DNA from 4 places in the Pseudogulbenkiania sp. MAI-1 genome. Region 2 is predicted to be linked to each of the others. Evidence: predicted binding sites of a transcription regulator. Region 2 holds the regulator's gene; each other region holds the start of a gene.
The links. The regulator FNR, encoded in region 2, switches genes on or off when oxygen is low (the NO sensors DNR and NnrR bind a similar motif). The targets are predictions, from matches to a motif close to TTGATNNNNATCAA.
Positions count from the first base shown of each region.

Region 1: a site for FNR is predicted at 2,799-2,812, ahead of PSEMAI1_RS0117795 (nitronate monooxygenase family protein). Genes of this name have one in related genera too.
Region 3: a site for FNR is predicted at 3,687-3,700, ahead of PSEMAI1_RS0106645 (nitrite reductase). Genes of this name have one in related genera too.
Region 4: a site for FNR is predicted at 2,556-2,569, ahead of cobA (uroporphyrinogen-III C-methyltransferase). Genes of this name have one in related genera too.

Region 1 is NZ_AZUR01000001.1:3,797,413-3,803,189, forward strand. Features, by position in the region: gene PSEMAI1_RS0117780 (ribonucleoside triphosphate reductase) at 76-1,809, shown strand; gene nrdD (anaerobic ribonucleoside-triphosphate reductase) at 1,916-2,092, shown strand; gene PSEMAI1_RS0117790 (anaerobic ribonucleoside-triphosphate reductase activating protein) at 2,073-2,765, shown strand; gene PSEMAI1_RS0117795 (nitronate monooxygenase family protein) at 2,873-4,042, shown strand; gene PSEMAI1_RS0117800 (aldehyde dehydrogenase family protein) at 4,283-5,638, shown strand; gene PSEMAI1_RS0117805 (glutathione S-transferase family protein) at 5,706-5,777, shown strand, end outside.
Region 2 is NZ_AZUR01000001.1:685,794-691,570, reverse strand. Features, by position in the region: gene PSEMAI1_RS0103145 (patatin-like phospholipase family protein) at 1-920, shown strand, start outside; gene hemN (oxygen-independent coproporphyrinogen III oxidase) at 969-2,378, opposite strand; gene fnr (fumarate/nitrate reduction transcriptional regulator Fnr) at 2,511-3,266, shown strand; gene PSEMAI1_RS0103130 (DUF1853 family protein) at 3,314-4,264, opposite strand; gene PSEMAI1_RS0103125 (RNA methyltransferase) at 4,242-5,006, opposite strand; gene PSEMAI1_RS0103120 (inositol monophosphatase family protein) at 5,147-5,777, shown strand, end outside.
Region 3 is NZ_AZUR01000001.1:1,436,043-1,441,819, reverse strand. Features, by position in the region: gene PSEMAI1_RS0106660 (cytochrome D1 domain-containing protein) at 1-1,185, opposite strand, end outside; gene PSEMAI1_RS0106655 (cytochrome c) at 1,158-1,535, opposite strand; gene PSEMAI1_RS0106650 (c-type cytochrome) at 1,517-1,828, opposite strand; gene PSEMAI1_RS0106645 (nitrite reductase) at 1,893-3,620, opposite strand; gene PSEMAI1_RS0106640 (nitric oxide reductase activation protein NorD) at 3,745-5,580, opposite strand; gene PSEMAI1_RS0106635 (CbbQ/NirQ/NorQ/GpvN family protein) at 5,594-5,777, opposite strand, start outside.
Region 4 is NZ_AZUR01000001.1:1,429,106-1,434,882, reverse strand. Features, by position in the region: gene PSEMAI1_RS0106625 (cytochrome c oxidase subunit 3) at 1-446, opposite strand, end outside; gene PSEMAI1_RS0106620 (cbb3-type cytochrome c oxidase subunit I) at 564-2,009, opposite strand; gene PSEMAI1_RS0106615 (cytochrome c) at 2,055-2,480, opposite strand; gene cobA (uroporphyrinogen-III C-methyltransferase) at 2,634-3,479, shown strand; glycine riboswitch at 3,743-3,831, shown strand; gene glyA (serine hydroxymethyltransferase) at 4,086-5,342, shown strand; gene PSEMAI1_RS0106600 (L-serine ammonia-lyase) at 5,561-5,777, shown strand, end outside.

The sequences.
Region 1 (5,777 bases), 3.1 Mb from region 2:
CGGAGCTTCGTCCACCCGAGCGTCATCCCACCAGTTATAGTGCATCTCAACATAACAAACACCATATGTTGAGCCATGACTGAAGCAACCCGCCTGTCCGCCCATCCCCTCGCCCCGGTCGACGCCGTCGCCGCCATCGACGAATACCTGAGCCGCGCCGACTGGCGCGTGCAAGCCAACGCCAACCAGGGCTATTCGCTGGGCGGGCTGATCCTGAACGTGGCCGGCAAGGTGACCGCCAACTACTGGCTCGCCAAGGTATTCAGCGCCGAGGCCGCCACGGCGCACCGCGAGGGGGATTTCCACATCCACGATCTGGACATGCTGTCCGGCTACTGCGCCGGCTGGTCGCTGCGCACCTTGCTGCAGACCGGCTTCAACGGCGTGCCGGGCAAGGTGGAATCGCAGCCACCGCGCCACCTGTCGTCGGCCTGCGGCCAGATCGTCAACTTTCTGGGCACCTTGCAGAACGAGTGGGCCGGGGCGCAGGCGTTCAGCTCCTTCGACACCTACCTCGCTCCGTTCGTGAAAAAAGACGATCTCTCCTACGAGCAGGTCAAGCAGTGCATCCAGGAGCTGATCTACAACCTCAACGTGCCGAGCCGCTGGGGCACGCAGACACCGTTCACCAACCTAACCTTCGACTGGGTATGCCCGGAGGACCTGGCCGCGCAGATCCCGGTGATCGGCGGCGAGGAAATGCCGTTCACTTACGGAGACTGCGCACGCGAGATGGCGCTGATCAACCGCGCCTACATCGAGGTGATGCTGGAGGGCGACGCCAAGGGCCGGGTGTTCACCTTCCCGATCCCGACCTACAACATCACCAAGGATTTCGACTGGTACGGCGAGAACACCGATCTGCTGTTCGCGATGACCGCCAAGTACGGCCTGCCCTACTTCCAGAACTTCGTGAACTCTGACCTCGAGCCGCACATGGTGCGCAGCATGTGCTGCCGCCTACAGCTCGACCTGCGTGAGCTGCTGAAACGCGGCAACGGCCTGTTCGGCAGCGCCGAGCAGACCGGCTCGGTGGGCGTGGTGACGCTCAACTGCGCTCGCCTGGGCTACCGCTTCAAGAATGACCTGCCCGGCCTGTTGGCAGAAACCGACCGCCTGATGGAACTGGCACGCGACACCCTGGAGGCGAAGCGCCGCGTGGTGCAGGAACTGATCGACGCCGGGCTCTATCCCTACACCAAGCGCTTCCTGGGCTCGCTGCGCAACCACTTCAGCACCATCGGTGTGAACGGCATCAACGAGATGATCCGCAACTTCACCGCCGACCGCGAGGACATCACCAGCGTCTGGGGGCACGACTTCGCCAGCCGCTACCTCGATCACATCCGCGAGCAGATGCTGGCCTTCCAGGAGCAGACCGGCCACCTCTACAACCTGGAGGCGACGCCGGCCGAGGGCACCACCTACCGCTTCGCCAAGGAGGACAGGAAGCGCTTTGCCGACATCCTGCAGGCCGGCACGGCCGAGCAGCCCTACTACACCAATTCGAGCCAGCTGCCGGTGGGCTTCACCGACGACCCGTTCGAGGCGCTGACGCGGCAGGAGGCGTTGCAGCGCAAGTACACCGGCGGCACCGTGCTGCACCTCTACATGACCGAGGCGGTGTCGAGCCCGGAGGCCTGCCGCCAGTTGGTGAAGCGCGCGCTGGCGGGGTTCCGCCTGCCCTACATCACCATCACGCCGACCTTCTCGATCTGCCCGACGCACGGCTACCTGTCCGGCCACCACGAGTTCTGCCCGCGCTGCGACGCGGAATTGTTGGCCGAGAAACGGCGCAGGCAGGGCTAAGACTGGGCGATGGGTTGCGCTTCGCTCCAGCCATCCTACTTATCTACCGACTCAGGCTCCGGGGGTTCTCGCCCCCGATCTTTTCACCCAGAAGAAAGGCAACACCATGAGCAATCTGTCCGAACAACGCCACCTCGACATCGTACTGGACGACAGCGAGCGCACCCGCTGCGAGGTGTGGACCCGCGTGATGGGCTACCACCGTCCGGTGGCCGCGTTCAACATCGGCAAGCAGGGCGAGTTCAACGAGCGCCTGCACTTCGATGAGCGCCAAGCCGGTTGAGGCGGCGCGCATCGGCGGGCTGGAGCCGTTCTCGGCCTGTGACTGGCCGGGCAAGCTGGTCGCCGTAGTGTTTCTCGCCGGCTGCCCGTGGCGCTGCGGCTACTGCCACAACCCGCAGCTGTGGCGGCGCAGTGACGGCCAGGCCGACTGGCCGGCGCTGCGCGACTGGCTGGAGAGCCGTCGCGGCCTGCTCGACGGCGTGGTGTTCTCCGGCGGCGAACCGCTGACCGAGACCGCGCTGCCGGCGCTGCTGGCCGAGGTGCGCGAGCTCGGTTTCGCCACCGGTCTGCACAGCGGCGGGGCGTATCCCGCCCGGCTCGCCGCCGCCCTGCCCTTGCTCGACTGGGTGGGCTTCGACGTCAAGACGGCATGGGACCGTTACGACGCGCTCACCGGCGTGCCCGGCAGCGGCCACGCCGCGCGGCGCAGCCTTGACCTCTTGCTTACCAGCGGCGTGGCCTACGAGTGCCGCACCTCGATCCACCCGCACTGGCACGACGAGGCCGAGCTGGCGCGGCTGGCTGACGACTTGGCGGCATGCGGCGTGCGCCACTACCGCTGGCAGGCGATCCGTCCGCCCGCGCCCCTACCGACGCCGTCGCCACCCGGCTGGCCGGGTAACCAGCATGACGTAGCGTTGAGGTTTGCGGATTTCACCTTCCGCCAGCATTGAAAACGGGGAGAACACGGCAGCGCCGGCCCTTCCTTGACTGCGGTCAAAGCTCCAGCGCGCCGCCTCCCTACAATGGAAGCCTTTCCCCGCAGCCAGAATCCCCCACCATGACGCACCCGTTTTCTCCCCTCGTGATCCGCGGCCGCACCCTCCTGCCCATCGTTCAGGGCGGCATGGGTGTCGGCGTCTCCGCCAAGCGCCTGGCCGGTGCCGTGGCCCGTGCCGGCGGCGTCGGCACCATCGCCAGCGTCGACCTGCGCCACCTGCATGCCGACCTGATGGAACAGAGCGAGCACGCCGCCGGCGCCGACGAACTCAACCGTCTCAACCTGATCGCGCTCGACCGCGAGGTGAAGGGCGCGCTGGCCAACGCCGAGGGCCAGGGCCTCGTCGCCGTCAACGTGATGAAGGCGGTCGACGCCCACGCCGACTACGTACGCCAGGCCTGCGAATCGGGCGCGCACGCGGTGGTGATGGGCGCCGGCCTGCCGCTCGACCTGCCGGAGATGACCGCCGAGCACCCGGACGTCGCACTGATCCCGATCCTGTCCGAGGCGCGCGGCATCGGTATCGTGCTCAAGCGCTGGATGAAGAAAAACCGCCTGCCCGACGCCATCGTCATCGAACACCCCAAGCACGCCGGCGGCCACCTCGGCGCGGCACGTCTCGACGACATCGGGGACGCCAAGTTCGACTTCAAGCGCGTGCTGGACGAGACCTTCGAGTTGTTCAAGACACTGGGGCTGGAGCGCGAAAAGATTCCGCTGATCGTCGCCGGCGGTGTCAACAGCCACGAGAAGGTGCAGACCTACCTCAACGACTACGGCGCCGCGGCGGTGCAGATCGGCACCGCCTTCGCCGTGACCGAGGAAGGCGATGCCCACCCCCACTTCAAGCAGACCCTGGCCGGTGCGCGCGCCGAGGACATCGTCGAGTTCGTCAGCGTGGCCGGACTGCCGGCGCGCGGCGTGCTGACGCCGTGGCTCAAGAGCTACCTCAAGCGGCTCGACAAGCTGCAGGCCAACGCCAAGGCCGACCCGCGCCGCTGCACCCAGGCGCTCAACTGCCTGTCGGTATGCGGCCTGCGCGACGGGCTCGCCAAGGTCGGCCAGTTCTGCATCGACCTCAAGCTCGCCGCCGCCTTCCGCGGCGAGGTGAGCAAGGGGCTGTTCTTCCGCGGTGCCGAGCCGCTGCCGTTCGGCGACGCCATCAAGAGCGTGCAGGAGACCATCCAGTACTTTCTGCACGGCGAGAAGCCGGCCGGGCTGAGAGCCTGAGAATAAATCGGCTGCGCGTCCCTGATCGGGGCTCATGCGCTGCTCAGAATCCTCATGTACTTTGTGTACATTCTGGTTCCTGCGCTGCTCTTCACCCCGCTGAGGGCCGCTCGCGACGATTTCTTTCACAGGCTCTGACGCTGGTCTGAACGTCCGCGTCGCCTACGCTCATAGCCCCGGCTGCCCCAAGCCGGGGCTTTTTGTTACAGTGACGTTCAATACCGTGTTCCCTACCCTGCCATGACAGCCTTTACCAGTTGCAACCCCGCCAACGGCGAGGTGGTGTTCACCCGTCCCGCCTGGCCCGAAGACAAACTCGCCGACGCCGTCGCCCGGCTCAAGGCCGCGCAACACCCCTGGGCGCGGCTGACCGTCGCCCAGCGCGCCGAGCGGCTGCTGAAACTGGCCGACGCCCTCACCGCCGAGCGCGTGGCGCTGGCCGACCTGGTGACGCTGGAAGTCGGCAAGCTCACCGCCGAGTGCCTGGCCGAGATCGACAAGTCGGCCCAGCTGATCCGCTACTACGCCGAGCTGGCGCCGGGGCTGCTGGCCGCCAAGACCATCCCCACCCAGGCCAGCCACAGCGGCGTGGCGTTCGAGCCCTTGGGCCTGGTGCTGGCGGTGATGCCGTGGAACTACCCGATCTGGCAGGTGCTGCGCTTCGCCGTGCCGGCGCTGATGGCCGGCAACGCCTGTCTGGTGAAGCCCGCGCCGTCGGTGCCGCAGAGCACGCAGAAGCTGCTCGACATCGTCGCCGCCGCCAATCTGGCGGTGCTGGACGTGGCCTGGATCGAGCATGACCAGGTCGAGGAGGCGATCAAGGCCGCCGACGCGGTGGCTTTCACCGGCTCCACCACCACCGGCCGCGTCATCGCCAGCCTGGCCGGGCGCCACCTGAAGAAGACCGTGCTGGAGCTGGGCGGCAGCAACCCCTTCATCGTGCTGGCCGACGCCGACATCGAGACCGCCGCGCGCGAAGCCTGTCACTCGCGCTTCCGCGACGCCGGCCAGAGCTGCAACGCCGCCAAGCGCATGATCGTGGTGCCCGAGATCGCCGAAGCCTTCGTCGAGGCCTTCCTCGCCGAAGCCGCCCGCCTCATCCCTGGCGACCCGCGCCACCCGGCCACCACGCTGGCGCCGCTGACGCGCGCCGACCTGCGCGAGGCGCTGCACGCCCAGGTGCTGGACGCCAGCGCCAACGGCGCCACCCTGCTCAGCGGCGGCCAGATGCCGCACGGCGCCGGCTTCTACTACCCGGCCACCGTGCTCGACCACGTCAACCCGGCCTGCCGCGTCTACCACGAGGAAGTGTTCGGCCCGGTGGCCAGCATCCTGCGCGCACACGACGAGACCGACGCCATCCGCCTCGCCAACGACACCCCGTTCGGCCTCGGCGCCTCGATCTACACCGCCGACACCGAGCGCGGCTGGGCGCTGGCGCGCGACATCGAGGCCGGCAGCGTCTACCTCAACCGCCACACCAGCTCCGACCTCCGGCTGCCGTTCGGCGGCGTCAAGGCCTCCGGCTACGGCCGCGAGCTGTCGGAGTTCGGGCTCTACGAATTCGTCAACGTCAAGACCTACTGGCAGAAGTGACGCCGGCGGGCACGTCATCCACCCACGGCGCGGCGGGCCACCCCGCCGCCCTTTCGAACGGACCACGATGAGCACCCTCACCCTTTACGGCAACCGCTTTTCCGGCCACAGCTACAAGGTCCGCCTGGCACTGATGCTG
Region 2 (5,777 bases):
GCGTGCTGGACCGGCTGCTGGAAACGCGGCGCTTCCGTCCCACGGCGCTGAGCGGCGCCAGCGCCGGTGCCCTGAACGCGGCGCTCTTGACGCACGGCTTCATGCAAGACGGCTACGACGGCGCGCGCGAGGCGCTGAGCCGGTTCTGGCACCAGCTCTCGGCGCTCTATCCCTGGCCGGCGGCCCACACCCCACCCGCCGCGCTGCATGGCTTGCTGTTCCTGTCGCGCGTCCTCACCTCGGACCAGCTCAACCCGTTCGACTACAACCCGCTGCGCGAGCTGATCGACGCCAGCATCGATTTCACCCGGCTGCGCAGCAGCCGTATCCAGCTGTTCATCGCCGCGACCCACGTCAACAGCGGCCGCCTCAAGCTGTTCCACACCCATGAGCTGAGCACCGAGCATCTGCTCGCTTCCGCCTGCCTGCCGCAACTGCACCACACTGTCCATATCGACGGCGAGGCCTACTGGGACGGCGGGCTGACCGCCAATCCGCCGCTGTTCCCGCTCGCCTACCAGGGCCAAGCCAGCGACATCGTGCTGGTGACGCTGGTGCCGCAGCGCTGGGAGGAGACGCCCGACAGCGCGGGCCACGTCGACCGCCGCCTCAACGACATCAGCTTCGGCTCGTCGCTGCACACCGAGCTGCAGGGGCTGGCCATCGCCAAGCGCGAGGCCGACAAGAGCCTGCTGAGCCTGGGCCGGCTGGAGCGGCACCTGCGCCGGCTGCGCCTGCACCATATCGATGCGGACGCCACCACCGGCCAGCTCGACAGCCTGAGCAAGCTCACGCCGCATCACGGTCTGGTGCAGGAGCTGTTCGCCGCCGGACGCGAGCGTGCCCAGGCCTGGCTGGAGGACCATGGGGAGGCGGTGGGACAGAAAAGCACGATGCGGCTGTTGCGGCGCATCCACTGAGGCACGGCACAGGGGCGGCAAGAGCCCGCCCCCGGAGTCGCGCCCCGCTCAGATGGTGCGCGAGTAGCGCGCCTTCGTCTGGCGCTCGCGCAGGTGGCGGTCGAAGGCCATGGCGATGTTGCGGATCAGGAAGCGTCCCTTGGGCTCAACCATCAGGAAGTCGCCGTCGAAGGTCAGCAGGCCCTGCTGCTGGAACTCGCGGATGGCCGGCATCTCGGCGGCGAAATAGTCGGCGAAGACGATGCCGTGCACCTGCTCGATGGCCTCCACCGACAGCGCGAAGCGGCACATCAGCGCCTGGATGATGGAGCGGCGCAGGATGTCGTCGCCGTCCAGCACCATGCCGCGCAGCACCGGCAGGCGGTTCTCGTCGAGCGCGGCGTAGTAGCCTTCGAGATCCTTCTCGTTCTGGCTGTAACAGGGGCCGACCTTGCCGATCGACGACACGCCGAAGCCGATCATGTCGCAGTCGGCGTGCGTCGAGTAGCCCTGGAAGTTGCGCTGCAGGCGGCCCTGGCGCAAGGCCACGGTAAGGTCGTCCTCGGGCTTGGCGAAGTGGTCCATGCCGATGAACACGTAGCCGGCGGCGGACAGTTGCTCCACCGAGTGCTGCAGGATGTCGAGCTTGACCGGCGGCAGCGGCAGATCGGCCTCGTTGATGCGCCGCTGCGGCATGAACACGGTCGGCAGGTGGGCGTAGTTGTAGAGCGCGATGCGGTCCGGCCCCATGGCGATGACCTTGTCGACCGTTTCGGCCACCGAGGCCTGCGTCTGCAGCGGCAGGCCGTAGATCAGGTCGACGCTGACCGAGCGGAAGCCGGCCTCGCGCGCGGCGTCGATCACCACCCGCGTCTCTTCCTCGCTCTGGATGCGGTTGACCGCCTGCTGCACGCGCGGCTCGAAATCCTGCACCCCGACGCTCATGCGGTTGAAGCCGAGGCGGGCGAGATGCAGCACGGTTTCGCGCGTGACCTTGCGCGGATCTATCTCTATGGAATATTCTCCCTCCGCCAAGAATTCGAAGCGGGTTCGGAGTATTCCCATCAGCCGCTCCAGCTGTTCGTCCGACAGGAAGGTCGGGGTGCCGCCGCCGAAGTGCAGCTGGATGACTTTCTCGCGCTGGCCCAGCACGTCGGCCACCAGGTTGACCTCCTTCTCGAGGTAATCGAGGTAGCGGTCGGCGCGGCTCTTGTCCTTGGTGATGATCTTGTTGCAGCCGCAGTAGTAGCAGACGGTGTTGCAGAACGGCAGGTGCACGTACAGCGACACCGGCCCGCTGTTGGCGCCGATGCGGCGCTGCTGCAGCCAGTGACGGTAGTCCTTGGCGGTGAAGTCGTCGGTGAAGCGGTCGGCGGTCGGGTACGAGGTGTAGCGCGGGCCGGCGCCGTCCAGACGGGCGATCAGGGCGCGGTCGAATTCGCAGCGCGTCGGTGAAAACGGGTGGTGGGTGGCGTTCATGATGTCTCGCGATGGAAAAACCAGTGGTGGGCTGGTAAATTTGCGACAAACCACCCGCAAACGCTTTGACCGATATCAAGGCCCAACGCTTTGATCAACATCAAGGCTTACTTAACACAAGCAGAATCCCGCATGACTGACTCGACTGTTGTTCCCCTGCAAGCGCTCAAGGTCTCCTGCTCCAACTGCACGCTGCGCGAACTGTGCCTGCCCTTGGGACTGAACCGCGAGGAAATGACGCGACTGGATGCGGTGATCCGTCAGAGCCGGCGCCTGAAGCGCGGCGAGGCGCTGTTCCGCAACGGCGAAGGCTTCAAGTCGCTGTACGCGGTGCGCACCGGCTTCTTCAAGACCTGCATCTCCAGCCAGGACGGACGCGAACAGGTCACCGGCTTTCACATGTCGGGCGAACTGATGGGCCTGGACGGCATTTCGGCCAACGTGCACGGCTGCAACGCCATCGCGCTGGAGGACAGCGAGGTGTGCGAACTGCCGTTCAACCGCATGCAGAACCTGGCGCTGGAGATTCCCTCGCTGCAGCACCATTTCTACCGGCTGATGAGCCGCGAGATCGTGCGTGACCACAACGTGATGATGCTGCTGGGCAATATGAAGGCCGAGGAGCGGCTCGCCGCCTTCCTGCTCAACCTGTCGCAGCGTCTGACGGTGCGCGGCTTCGCGGCCAACGATTTCATCCTGCGCATGAGCCGCGAGGAGATCGGCAGCTTCCTCGGGCTCAAGCTGGAGACGGTCAGCCGCACGCTGTCCAAGTTCCAGCAGCAGGGCTGGCTCTCGGTGGACCACAAGCACATCCAGCTGCTGCAGCCCGAGCAGCTCAAGCAGCTGGTCGCCGGCTGCGCCAACGCCCATCCCACTCCGGGCCACTGAGCCCTCCCTGAATCGCCGATTTCGGCGGCGTCAGGCCGCCGGGGCGGTCAGAGCGCGCCGTTCACCGGCTTGCCGAGGGCGAGTTCGTGCACCGCGTCGAGCAGTTCGGCCAGCCGCGCCGGCGGCGGCCAGGAGGGTGGGCAGACGAAGCCGCGCGCCACCTCTTCCCAGCCGCCGTTCGCCAGCGGCAGCACCTCGGCCACCAGTTGCGGCGCTTCCGCCGCCGCCAGATGGCGGCGCAGCGTGTCTTCCTCCAGCGTTTCCGCCTCCTCCACCCGCGCCGGTGCCAGCCAGCGCAGCCGCGGCAGCCACACCCAGCGCGACTCCAGCGAGCGCCGCGGCCACGGCGCCAGCAGCGGCCGCGCCCAGCCGGTCAGCGGGTCCGGCGCCAGCGGCGGCTCCAGCAAGACCGCATGCGGGTAGAACAGCCAGCCCGCCAGGCGCGCACCGGCACGGCAGCCGGCGAAACCGTCCGGCAGCAGCGGCTGTGCCGCTTCGTGGCGCGACAGGGCGAGCTGGTCCTGCAGCTTGGCGGCCTTCAGCGCCCAGGCGTCGCGCAGGCTGGGGCCGACCAGGGTATGGCGCCCCTCGCCCAGCATCAGGTAGAACTTGCTGGCGGTTTCGAGGTGCCACGGTTCGCCGTCGATGCGCAGCAGGAAGTCGAATTCGCCGATGGTGCGCAGTTGGCCGTTCTGCACCTGCAGGTTGGCCGCCACGCACTCGATGTGCGGCACGTGCTGGAACCAGAACGCCAGCAGGTTTTCGGCATAGCGGCCGAGACGGGTGGTCGGACGGGCGGAAAGCCAGTCCACCAGGGAACGGGGATCGTGATCGAGTTCGGCCAACAGCGCCGGGCCGGCATCGCCCAGCAGGCGCTCGGGCAGGATGTCGGCACCGGTGAGCCAGGGCGCCGGCGCCGTCAATAGAAAAGCCAGATCGCGCACCGCCGGGTGCGCGTAGGGCAGGTAGAAGGTGCTACTGCTCGCGCCGGCCGTCATCGCGATGGGCCACGCGCTGCACCTGCTTGAGGAAGCCGCGCAGGATGTCGACTTCTTCGCGCAGCAGGTTGGCGCGGTTGAACAGCGTGCGCAGGCGGCGCATCAGGCGCTCGCCGTTGCGCCGCTCGTAGTAGCCGATGTCGGCCAGGGTCTGGTCGAGGTGGCCGCAGAAGCCTTCCACCTCGTCGCGCGTGGCGCTCTCAGCGTCAGCGCGCAGGTAGTCGACGCCGACGCCGGTGTGGCTGAACAGTTCGTAGGTCATCACCTGTACCGCCATCGCCAGGTTGAGCGAGAAGTACTCGGGGTTGCCGGGGATAGTCACCAGCCGGTTGCACAGCTCGACTTCGTCGATCGACAGGCCGAAGGTCTCGTTGCCGAACACCAGCGCCACCTGCTCGCCGTCGCGTGCGCGCGCCACCAGCTCGGGCGTGGTCTCGCGCGGCGTCGACAGCGGCGTGGTCAGCTCACGCCGGCGGCTGGTCAGCGCGCAGGCCACGGTGACGTCGGACAGGGCTTCGGCCAGGGTGCCGACCACCACGGCGTGCTCGAGCAGGTCGACCGCGCCGGAGGCCAGGGTCTCGGCCTCGGGGCTGGGGAAGGTCTTGGGCTCGACGAGGTAGAGCCGCGACAAGCCCATGGTCTTCATCGCCCGCGCCGCCGAGCCGATGTTGCCCGGATGGCTCGGACGCGCCAGCACGACACGAATGTTCTTCAAAAAATCAGGGACTTCGGGTTTCTTCATTGGCAATTTCGCATTAAAATGGACGGCTTATCAAAAGCCCGCCCACGAGCCGGGTTTTTTCGTTCCTTAACCCAGATTGTTTCCAGCGACGATTTTCCCCACCGGGAAAGCCGGAGCTGTGTCTTTACTAGAGGCCGTCAATGCATCCCATGCTCAACGTCGCGGTGAAAGCCGCCCGTCGCGCTGCTGGCATCATCCAGCGCGCGTCGCACAACGTCGACACCATCCGCGTCGAGAAGAAGCAGAACAACGATTTCGTTTCCGAAGTCGACCACGCCGCCGAAGAGGCGATCATCTCGACCATTCTCGACGCCTACCCCAAGCATGGGATTCTAGCAGAAGAGTCCGGCGCCAAAGGCCTGGGCAACGCCGAGTTCGAATGGATCATCGACCCGCTCGACGGCACCACCAACTTCCTGCACGGCCACCCGCAGTACTCGGTCTCGATCGCCTTGATGCACAAGGGCCAGATCCAGCAGGCCGTGGTGTACGACCCCAACCGCAACGATCTGTTCACCGCCTCGCGCGGCGTCGGCGCTTTCCTCAACGACCGCCGCATCCGCGTTTCCAAGCGCATCGCCATGAACGAGTGCGTGATCGCCACCGGTTTCCCGGTGACGGATCAGAGCTACATCGACCAGTACCTGGGCATGCTGAAGGATGTGCTGGGCAAGACCGCCGGCGTGCGCCGCGAGGGTTCGGCCGCGCTCGATCTGTGCAACGTGGCCTGCGGCCGCGTGGACGGTTTCTGGGAGCTGAATCTGAAGCCGT
Region 3 (5,777 bases), 750 kb from region 2:
GATGCCGGAGGGACTTGCTGCCGGCAGTTCGTGCCGCACGGTCAGCGTGGCGGTGTCGACGATGACCAGCTTGTCGTCGTCCCGGCTCGACAGCCAGACTTCGTCGCCGCGCGGCGTGAATTCCATGTGCAGGATGCCACGGCCTGGTTTGAGCGTTTTGACGACGGTCAACGTCGGCACGTCGATGACTTGCACGGTGTCGTTGTGCGGGAAGGCGAAGTTGACCCAGACGCGGCGGCCGGACGGTTCGGCCATCACGAACACCGGCTGACCGTGCACCGCGACCTTGGCGCGCAGTTGCCAGTCGCGGGTATCGGCCACCAGCACTTCGTTGTGGCCGATGGCGGGCAGGAAGGCCTGGCCGCCGGACAGCGCCCAGCCGCGCAGGTGCGGCATCTTGTAGACCGGCAGTTTCTCCGTGCTGCGGCCGTAGCCGTCGAGCACGCGGCGCACCCCGGCTTCGGGGTGCCAGGTATCGAGCAGCGCCAGGCCGTCTTCGCCGAACAGCCCGGCCAGGTAGTAGCGGCCGTCCTGGCTGGCGAGCCCGTCGTAGGGCTGGCGGCCGACGTTGCGGTAGCGGGTGGTGACCGGGTGGCGCGGATCGGCGGCGTCGATCACCCAGATTTCGCCGGCTTCGAACAGGGAGAAGGCAAAGCGGTTGCCTGGCAGGTCGGCAAGGCCGACGACCTTGGAGCTTTGGCCGCTGGCCGGATCGCGTGTGCTGACTTCGGACAGCAATTCCAGTGTGTCGGCATCGAACAGCTTGACCCCGCCCGGTTCGTAGTTCTGCGCGGCGACCACGCGGCCGTCGCTGGAGATGGCGCCGCCGATGCTGTTGCCGGCCTGCATTACCCTCTTCGCCAGCCGGCCGGTGAGAATATCGACCTTGGACAGGCCGCCGTCACGCCCGAACACGTAGGCGTAGCGCGCGTCGCGCGAGAATACCGCCGAGGCATGCGACAGATCGCCCAGCCCCTTGACGGTGGCGAGCCGCTCGCGCCGGGTGTTGTCGACCAGTTGCACGCTGCCGCTGGCGCGCTCGATGACGAGGCCGAGGTCTCCGCTGCCGCGCACAGCGGTAGTGGAACAGCCGGCCAGCAGCAGGCTGGCGCAGAGCAAGCCGATGATGCGAAGGCGCAGCCGCCTAATGGAATGGGCTACTCCGGAGCGCCGTCTTTCAGCCATTTGATGACCCATTTGGCTTCTTCTTCCGTCAAAAACGACCGCCACGGCGGCATCGCGGTGCCGGGGCGTCCGTTCAGTATCGTGGCCAGCAGCGCCTCGTCGGGGCGCCCGGCCAGGGCTTCGGCGGTGAGCGGGTTGCCCAGCCCGCCTTTGAACGTGAGGCCGTGGCAGGAGCCACAGTCCTGGCGCACCAGGTGGCGGATCGCCGTCGCCCGCATGGGCGACGGCTCCACCACTGGCGGTGCAGCCGCGGCCAGGCTGGCCGCGAGCAGCAGGGCCAGCCCGGCCAAGGGCCGGAGCAGCGGCAAACGCCGCCGCCCGATGGGGTGGATTACTGAGACAAGACCCACTTCACCATCACCTTCAGATCGGCATCAGGCACGTTGGGGTTGGGCGACATCGGAATCGGCCCGAAACTGCCTGCCCCGCCCTTCTTCACCTTCTCCACCAGCTTGGCCTCGGCGTTCTGGCCCTTGTACTTGCTGGCGATTTCCTTGAAGGCCGGACCGACGACCTTCTTGTCGACGCTGTGACAGGCCAGGCAGTTGTACTGCTTGGCCATGTCCTGCGGAGTAGCGGCCAGTACGTTGGCGGAGGCCAACCCGGCCAGTACGGCGGCCATGATCCATTGGTTCGTTTTCATGTTGTGACTCCTTCTGCCGTGGCCGGCAATGGATGCCGGCCGCATCAATCGATGATTGCTGCGCTTAGTAGATGTCGTGCTGGGTGTTAAACACGTTGAACTTGCCGGTCGGCGTCACCAGGCGCGGGTCCTTGATCACGGCCTTGAGCTTGCGGGTCTTGTCGTCCACCACCACGATGGCCGATTGCTTGTCCTTGGCGCTCCACACCGAGAACCACACTTCGTCGCCGGCCTTGTTGTACTCCGGCTGCACCACGCGCTTGGCACCCTCACCCAGACCCGCCCACTCGCCGATCGGCAGGCGCACGAAGCCCTTGTCGAGGCGGTCGACGTCGTACACCGCCACCGACTGACTGACCGCCGGATCCGGGTTCAGCGTGGTGTCGACCCACAGGTTCTTGGACTTGGGATGGGTCTTGATGAACAACGAACCGCCACCCTGGCCCTGAATGCTGGCAACCATCTTCCAGGCGTACTGCTTGTGCTTGACCGGGTCGGAGCCGATCAGCGCGATGCTGTCGTCGCCGAGGTGACCGGTGGCCCATACGGGACCGAATTTCGGGTGCACAAAGTTGGCGCCGCGCCCCGGGTGCGGGGTCTTGCCGACATCGACCAGGCCAGCCAGCTTGCCGTCCTTGGTGTCGACCACGGCGATCTTGTTGGAGGCGTTGGCGGCGACGAAGAAGTAGCGACCGGTGCGGTCGAAACCGCCGTCGTGCAGGAATTTGGCAGCGTTGATGGTGGTGGTTTTGAGGTTGCCCAGGTCGGAGTAGTTGACCATCATGATCTTGCCGGTTTCCTTGGCGTTGATCAGGAACTCCGGCTTGTAGTGGCTAGCCACGATGGAAGCCACGCGCGGCTCGGGGTGGTACTCGTTATCCACCGTCATGCCGCGCGTCGATACCACTTTCTGCGGCTTGAGGGTGTCGCCGTCCATGATCACGTATTGCGGCGGCCAGTAGGTGCCGGCCACGGCGATCTTGTCTTCCCAGCCCTTGAACTTGGAGGTCTCGACCGAGCGCGCTTCCAGCCCGACCTTGATCTCGGCCACGGTGTCCGGCTTCTCCATCCACAGGTCGATCAGGTTGATCTTGGCGTCGCGGCCGATCACGTACAGGTAACGCCCTGAGGCCGAGACGCGCGAGATGTGCACGGCGTAGCCGGTCTTGATGATGCTGATGATCTGCTTGCTGTCGCCGTCGATCAGCGCGATCTCGCCGCTGTCGCGCAGCGTGACCGAGAACAGGTTGTCGAGGTTGTACTTGTTCATCTTCTTGGTCGGACGCTTGTCGACCGGGACCAGCACCTTGCGCGTCTTCTCGATGTCGGCCAGCGAGTATTCCGGCGGGGTCGGCGGTTCTTGCTGCACGTAGCGCGCCATCACGTCGACCTGGGCGTCGGTGAGCTCGCCCGAGGTGCCCCAGTTCGGCATGCCGGCCGGCGAACCGTACTTGATGAAGGTCTTGAGGTATTCGGTGCCGCGATCCAGCGTGATGTCGGTGGTCAGCGCCTTGCCGGTCGCTCCCTTGCGCAGCACACCATGACAGCCGGCGCAGCGCTCGAAGTAGATCTGGCGGGCCTGCACGAACTCCGCCTTGGTCATCGGCGGTGCCTTGGGGTTGACGTTCTGGTGCATCTCTTCGCCCGCCAGCGGCGAGCTTCCGGCCTGGTAGGCCAGTTCGACTGCGTTGCCAGCGGCGCCGGGCGGAGCGGCGAACGCCGCTGTCACCGCCAGCGGCAGCGCCGCCATGACAGCGTGACGGACCAGTACGGACATCCTCGGTGTACTCATGGTGCATACTCCTTTGAAGGGAAGGAATCGACACCGGCATCATCTGCCTCGGCCCCCCTCCCCTCCTTGATGCGCATCAACGCTTGCCCAAGCAGATATGCAAAAAGGATGAACCTTTCCGCACTCAGCGAGTCAGCTGCGCGTACAGCGCGGTCAGCACCTGCGGCAGGGTCTCGGCGCGCTGTACCACCACGTAGCCGCGGCTGCCGAACAGGTGCGGCAGGTAGTCGCCGGCCTCGCGGTCGATGGTGACGCAGAACGGCGTCACGCCGTCGCGACGCGCCTCGAGGATGGCCTGGCGCGTGTCCTCGATGCCGTAGCGGCCCTCGTAGTGGTCCATGTCGTTGGGCTTGCCGTCAGAGACGATCAGCAGCAGCCGGCGCTGCGCCGGCTGCTGCGCCAGGATGCGCGCCGACTGGCGGATGGCCGCCCCCATGCGGGTGTAGTAGCCGGGCCGCAGCGCCAGGATGCGGCCGCGTGCGGCGTCGTCGAAAGCCTCGGCAAAGTCCTTCAGCAGCAGGTAGCGCACCTCGTGGCGCTTGAGCGAGGAGAAGCCGTAGAGGCCGAAGGCGTCGCCGCTGGCCGAGAGCGCCTCGGCGAACAGCAGCAGGCTGTCCTTGATCACGTCGATCACCCTCCCCGCTTCGCCGACCCAGCTCTCGGTGGAGAGCGACAAATCGGCCAGCAGCAGGCAGGCCAGGTTGCGCTCGCCCGGCGGCCAGGCCTGGTACAGCGCCGGCTCGCCCTGCGCCTGCCCGCTCTGGCGCTCGGCCATAAAGCGGATGACGCGGTCGAGGTCGATGTCCGGTCCACTGGTCTCGCCACTCTTGCGCGTGCGTTCCGGCGCCAGCGCCTGGAACTGGCGGCGCAGCCGGCGCGCCAGCGGCAGCAGCCGCTCCGGCAGCGGCGCCGGACTGGCGTCGCGCGGGCGCATCGGCAGCAGGCGGCAGTGGTCTTCGATCAGCCGTTGCCGCTTCCAGTCCCACTCCGGCAGCAGCAGGCCGGGGCCGAGCGGGGTGTCGTCGTACTCGGCGGCGGGCAGGTCGAGGTCGAACTTGAGGCGGCTGCCGCGCGTCTTGCCGTCGGCGGCGACGCTGAGCTTGTTCATGTCCTCGGCAGCAGCGGCGTTGTCCTCGTCGTCGTCCTCGTCGTTGTGGCGGTTGACCTTGACGTACTCGTCCCAGGTGAACAGGCTCTCGGCACGGAACACCATCAGCATGCCGTCCTTCTTGTCCTCCGGCACGATGCGCTGGGCGCGGTAGCGGCGGCGTTTCTGCGCCGCCTCGCGCTCCTTGTGTTCGCTGTCCTGATCGGCCGGGGTGTCGCCCGCTACACCTCCGCCCTCGCCGCCGGTGGGCGGAGCCGGGTGCAGCCACAAGGGCACCGGCTGCGGCGGACGCTTGACCTCGGGCATCACCACCTCTTGCTCGGGGTGCTGCAGCGCCTGGCGGATGGCCTGCTCGACCGCCGCCTCGGCCGCCGGCAGCCGCGCCGGATCGGTCCGCAGCGCAAGCAGGGCCTCCACCAGTTGACGGTAGCTGGCGGCCAGCCCCGGCATGCGCTCGAGGCAGCGCTGTGTGGCAAGCCGGTTGCGCGTCAGCCAGTCGCCGGGCGGCGCCGGTTCAGCGGCCAGCGCCATCAGCCAGAAGTACAGCGCGCGGTTGAGCGCGGCGTCGGGGAACAGGTCGAGCTTCTCGGGCAGGTACAGCGCTTGATGGTCGCTCCAGGCCAGTTCCACCTTGTCGCCGATGCCGGCCACGCGTTCGAGCCAGGAGCGGCGCGCACCGTGCTCGGTGCCGACCGTGGAGCGCAGCACCAGCGCCGGGTCGCCGCCCATGGCGCGGAAAAACGGCGGCGCCAGCCGCGTCACGCTGGCCAGCGACACCGCAGCCTGCGGGTGGCCGCGGTAGGCGGCGCGGGTGATCAGCCGGTCCCACCAGCCTCCGACGATATCTTCCATGTCGGCACCTCGTTTACGGGAACTGGGTGTCGATCACCGCCAGCAAGGCGGCCAGCGTGTCGGCGTCGTCGGTCAGCGGCTCGGCCAGTGCGGTGCGGCAGGCGATGCGCGGCGCCATGCCGGCGGCCATCAGCTTGGCGGCGTACACCAGCAGACGGGTGCTGACCGATTCGTCGAGATCGTAGCCGGTGAGCCGG
Region 4 (5,777 bases), 740 kb from region 2:
ACCATGCCGAGGATGACGTGCAGGAAGTGAAAGAAGGTCAGCGACAGGTAAAACATCCAGAAGGTGTCGCTCGACAGCGTGATGCCGGCGGCGAACTTGCCGGCGAATTCCTCGCTCTTGAGCACCACGAAACCGAGCCCCAACGCCAGCGTCAGCCACAGCAGACGCTGTGCGTTCTGCTGACGGTCAAGCGCGAACGCCCGTACCGCCGCCGCCACGCTGGCACTGCCGCCGATCAGCAGCAGCGTGTTGACGGTGGCCAAGCCCAGGCCCAGTTGCCGCTGGCCGGCGGCAAAGGTGGCCGGGTCGTGCGCACGCGAGTAGCCGTAGGCGAGAAAGAACACGCCGAACACCAGCAGCTCGGCCAGGATGAAGAACCACATCGCCAGATCGCCCGGCACCTCGCGCGGGTTGGCCGAAACCGGCATTGCCACGGTCTGGTTCATGTTTTCCTCCCCGGAGCCGGCCCTGCTTTCCACCGCGAGCCCTCGCGACAGAGAGTGACCGGCCCCCGATAAAAAAAGGCGGCCCCGAAACCACTCGGGCCGCCTTCAGCCACACACTCAGCGTGCTGCTTCGTCGGTCTTGCCCTTGACGAAGAAGCTGATGATGTACAGCACCAGGCCGATGAAGAACATCACGCCACTGGCCTCACGCAGCCAGTAGAAGATGGCGACCTGGTCCTGGGCGGCCATGAACGGCAGCGGCGCGGAGCCCATGCGCTGCAGCCATACCTGCAGGATGCCGGCGGCGGTCAGGAACAGCGTGATGAAGACCATGGCGATGCTCATCAGCCAGAACGACCACATTTCCACTACCTGGGCGGCGTTGCTGTTGGCCTCGCGGCCGCGCAGCTTGGGCATGGTGTAGGAGATCATCGTGATCACCACCATGGCGTAGGCGCCGTAGAAGGCCATGTGGCCGTGCGCGGCGGTGATCTGGGTGCCGTGCGTCAGGTAGTTGACCGGGGCCAGCGTGTGCAGGAAGCCCCACACCCCGGCGCCGAGGAAGGCCATCACGCCGGTGCCCATGGCCCACAGCACGGCGGCCTTGTTCGGATGCTCGCGGCGGCGACGGTTGACCATGTTGAAGGCGAACAGCGTCATCATGAAGAACGGGATCGGTTCCAGCGCCGAGAAGATCGAACCCCACCATTGCCAGTACGCCGGCGCGCCGATCCAGAAGTAGTGGTGGCCAGTGCCGATGATGCCGGTGATCAGCGTCATGGCGATGATCACGTACAGCCACTTCTCGATCACCTCGCGGTCCACCCCGGTCACCTTCACCAGCACGAAGGCCAGCATGGCGCCCATGATCAGTTCCCACACGCCTTCCACCCACAGGTGCACCACCCACCACCAGAACAGCTTGTCCAGCACCAGGTTGCTCGGGTTGTAGAACGAGAACAGGAAGAAGATCGCTAGCCCCCACAGGCCCAGCATCATCACCAGCGAAATGCTGGTCTTGCGGCCGGACAGGACGGTCAGCGACAGGTTGTAGAGGAAGGACAGCGCCACCAGCACGATGCCCACCTTGGTGATGGTCGGCTGTTCCAGGAACTCGCGCCCCATCGTCGGCAGAATTTCGTTGCCGGTCAGCTGCGCCAGCGTGGCGTACGGCACCGACAGGTAGCCGACGATGGTCAGGGCGCCGGCCACCAGGAACACCCAGAAGGTGAGGATGGCGAGCTTCGGACTGTGCAGCTCGCGTTCCGACTCCTCCGGGATCAGGTAATAGCCCGCCCCCATGAAACCGAACAGCAGCCACACGATCAGCAGGTTGGTGTGCACCATGCGCGCCACGTTGAACGGGATTTCCGGGAACAGGAAATCCCCGATCACGTACTGCAGGCCCATGATCAGGCCGAACACGATCTGGCCGAAGAACAACCCTATGGCGGCGATGAAGTACGGCTTGGCCACCGCCTGCGAGCGGTATTTCAGCCGGGTGGCGGCGTGCTCTTCCACACCCCGTGGGGTGTCGAGAACCGCCGTGGTCGAAGTAGTCATGCGAATCTCCCTAAATCTGACAAGAATTCATCCAGCTTGACGGCCTCAACCTTCAACGTTGGGCGGCCAGTTGTTGGTATTGATCTCGGAGCTGTACTTGAGGAAGGCAACCAGATCGTCCAGCTCGCCATCGGTCAGATGGAATTGCGGCATCTGACGACGGCCCGGCGCGCCGGTCGGCTGGCCCTTGATCCAGGCCTTGATGAACTCCGGCCCGCGGCGCTTGTAGACATTGCCCAACTCCGGCGCGAAGTAAGCTCCCTCGCCCAGCAGGGTGTGACAGCCGATACAGTTGCGGGTCTCCCAGATGTTCTTGCCGCGCGCCACCTGCTCGGTCAGGTTGGCGCGGTTGTCGCGCTTGGGCAGCGCCTGGGTGGTATCGACGGTCAATGCGATGAACAACAGAAAGAAAAACACCGCCCCACCATAAAAAATATTGCGGGCGGTCGACTTGGTGAAGCTGGCGCTCATACGGCCTCCTATCACGAATCACCGGAAACACCCGGTGCCTGAACGAAACTGTATAGGCGATACATGTTTAAGGAATTGATGCGCATCAACGATTTCCAGACCGCGCCGTTCCTACACTTGCGCCATTGTCATCACCTTGTGCAGGAGTCCAGCATGAACCCTCCCGATCCGCTCCCCCTCCTGACGCTCCCCGGAACGCCGCCTGCCGTTTCCCCGAATGACGACTTCCCGCCCGGCTCGGTCTGTCTGGTGGGGGCCGGCCCCGGCGACCCGGAACTGCTCACGGTGAAAGGGCTCGCCCGCTTGCAGCGCGCCGAGGTGGTGCTGTACGACCACCTGGTCGACGCGGCGGTCATCGCGCTGGTCCCGCCCACGGCCTGGCGCATCGACGTCGGCAAGGAGGCCAGCCGCCACACCCTGCCGCAGGACGAGATCAATGCGCTGCTGGTGCGCGAGGCCAGGCAGGGACGGCGCGTGGTCCGGCTCAAGGGCGGCGATCCGTTCCTGTTCGGCCGGGGCGGCGAAGAAATCCAGGCCCTGGCCGCCGCCGGCATCCGCTGTGAAGTGATCCCCGGCATCACCGCCGCCTGTGGCGCCGCGGCGATGGGACTGATGCCGCTCACCCACCGCGACTACGCCCAGGGCGTGAGCCTCGTCACCGGTCACCGCCGCGAGGGGGAAGACGAGCTGGAGTGGGCGCGCCACACCGGCGCGGAAGAGACCGTGGTGGTGTATATGGGGCTTTCCGAGGCGGAACGCATCTGCGCCGAGCTGATGCGCCACGGCCGCCCCGGCAACACGCCGGCAGCGGTGGTCGAGCGCGCCACCACGCCCCAGCAGCGCATCGTCAGCGCCGATCTCGCCACCCTGCCCGAGCGCATCGCGGCAGCCGGGATACGGCCACCGGCCCTGCTGATCATCGGCGACGTGGTGCGGTTGCATCAGGAACTCCTGACACCCGGCACCGCGCTGAGGCACGCCGACCCCGCCGTGGCGTGACCGCAAGAGGGGGCCGATGGAGTGTTGCATCGGCCCTACACCGCCTCCGGACAGGGTCGCCGGGGCGCGTACGGCACGCCGCCGCCCGGCAGCTCAGCAGCCGACCACTTTCGTCACCGATCCGACTATTCCCCCCGCCGCCGGGCCGCGCCGGCCCATTGGCGCCCCGCCAGGCGTCTTTTTGTGCATTGCCACAATCGGCAAGGCGCGACGAATCACGTTGACAGCCTGCGGCGGCATCTCTAGATTCGGCACCAGCCGCGTCAAACATTGCGGGAGAGACCACCTTGAGCGGTGGCGCCGAAGGGGTATCGCCCCAGAAACTCTCAGGCAAAAGAACCGCAATGTCGTTCGGCTCTCTGGAGAGAAGGCCCGTGAGGCCTCGCCGAAGGAAGCATGGCCGGGCGCCCGTCGCCCGCCTCAATCTCTCAGGCAAAAGGACAGAGGGGGCGTCATCTGACCTGTGTCGGATGGGGACCCGCGTCCGTGCCCTGCGCCTGCCGTTCATCCCCTTCCCTGCCCTCTGCGGGCCGCAGGTCGACTCTATCGACCGGGTACGCGGCGGCCGCCATTGGCCGCCGGCCCTGCAACAACTAAGGACACACCATGTTTACCCAGGATATGCAGATTGCCGGCTTCGACGACGCCCTGTGGAACGCGCTGGAGGCCGAGCGCCAGCGCCAGGAAGATCACATCGAGCTGATCGCCTCCGAAAACTACACCAGCCCACGCGTGATGCAGGCTCAGGGTTCGCAACTCACCAACAAATACGCCGAAGGCTACCCCGGCAAGCGCTACTACGGCGGCTGCGAGCACGTCGACGTGGTCGAGCAGCTCGCCATCGACCGTGCCAAGCAACTGTTCGGCGCCGACTACGCCAACGTGCAGCCGCACTCCGGCAGCCAGGCCAACGCCGCGGTCTACATGGCGCTGCTGGAGCCGCACGACACCGTGCTCGGCATGAGCCTGGCGCACGGCGGCCACCTCACCCACGGCGCCAAGGTCAACTTCTCCGGCAAGATCTACAACTCGGTGCAATACGGCCTCAACCCGGAAACCGGCGAGATCGACTACGACGAAGTGGCGCGCCTGGCCCAGGAGCACAAGCCGAAGATGATCGTGGCCGGCTTCTCCGCCTACTCCCTGGTGCTCGACTTCGCCCGCTTCCGCGAGATCGCCGATAGCGTCGGCGCCTACCTGTTCGTCGACATGGCCCACGTGGCGGGCCTGGTTGCCGCCGGCCTGTACCCGAACCCGGTGCCGTTCGCCGACGTTGTCACCACCACCACCCACAAGACCCTGCGCGGCCCGCGCGGCGGCCTGATCCTGTGCAAGAGCAACCCGGAACTGGAGAAGAAGTTCAGCTCGCTGGTCTTCCCCGGCATTCAGGGCGGCCCGCTGATGCACGTCATCGCCGCCAAGGCGGTGGCCTTCCTCGAGGCGCAGCAGCCGGAGTTCAAGGCCTACCAACAGCAGGTCATCGCCAACGCCCGCGCCATGGTCAAGGTGTTCCAGAACCGCGGTTACAGCGTGGTGTCCAACAAGACGGACGATCACCTGTTCCTGCTGTCGCTGATCAACCAGGGCCTGACTGGCAAGGCAGCCGACGCGGCGCTGGGTGCGGCGCACATCACCGTGAACAAGAACGCCGTGCCGAACGACCCGCAAAGCCCGTTCGTCACCAGCGGCATCCGCATCGGCACCCCGGCCGTGACCACCCGCGGCTTCAAGGAAGCCGAGGTGGAACGCGTGGCCGGCTGGATCTGCGACATTCTCGATGACATCGAGAACCCGGCGGTGATCGAGCGCGTGCGCCACCAAGTGGCCGAGCTGTGCGCGGCCTTCCCGGTGTACCGCGGTTAATCCTGACTCACGATCCGTCGCGAGCGGCTCGTAGGATGGGTTGAGTTTGTAGGATGGGTGGAGCACAGCGAAACCCATCATCAAAAGGCCCCGCTCGGACCGTACGGCAGGATCGTGACCAGGAGAGAAGTTTCGCCCCGGCCGGAAACGGCCGGGGATCGTCTCCCGAATTCATCAGGCACCCCGCCGCATGGGGTGCCATAGCAAGAGAAGCAACCATGGCAATCAGCGTCTTTGACCTGTTCAAGATCGGCATCGGCCCGTCCAGTTCGCACACGGTGGGGCCGATGCGCGCCGCGCGCCAGTTCGTCGCCCGGCTGGAGAAAGACGGCCTGCTGGAGCGAGTGGCCAGCGTGCGCAGCGAACTGTTCGGCTCGCTCGGCGCCACCGGCAAGGGCCACGGTTCGGACGTGGCGGTGCTGCTCGGTCTACAGG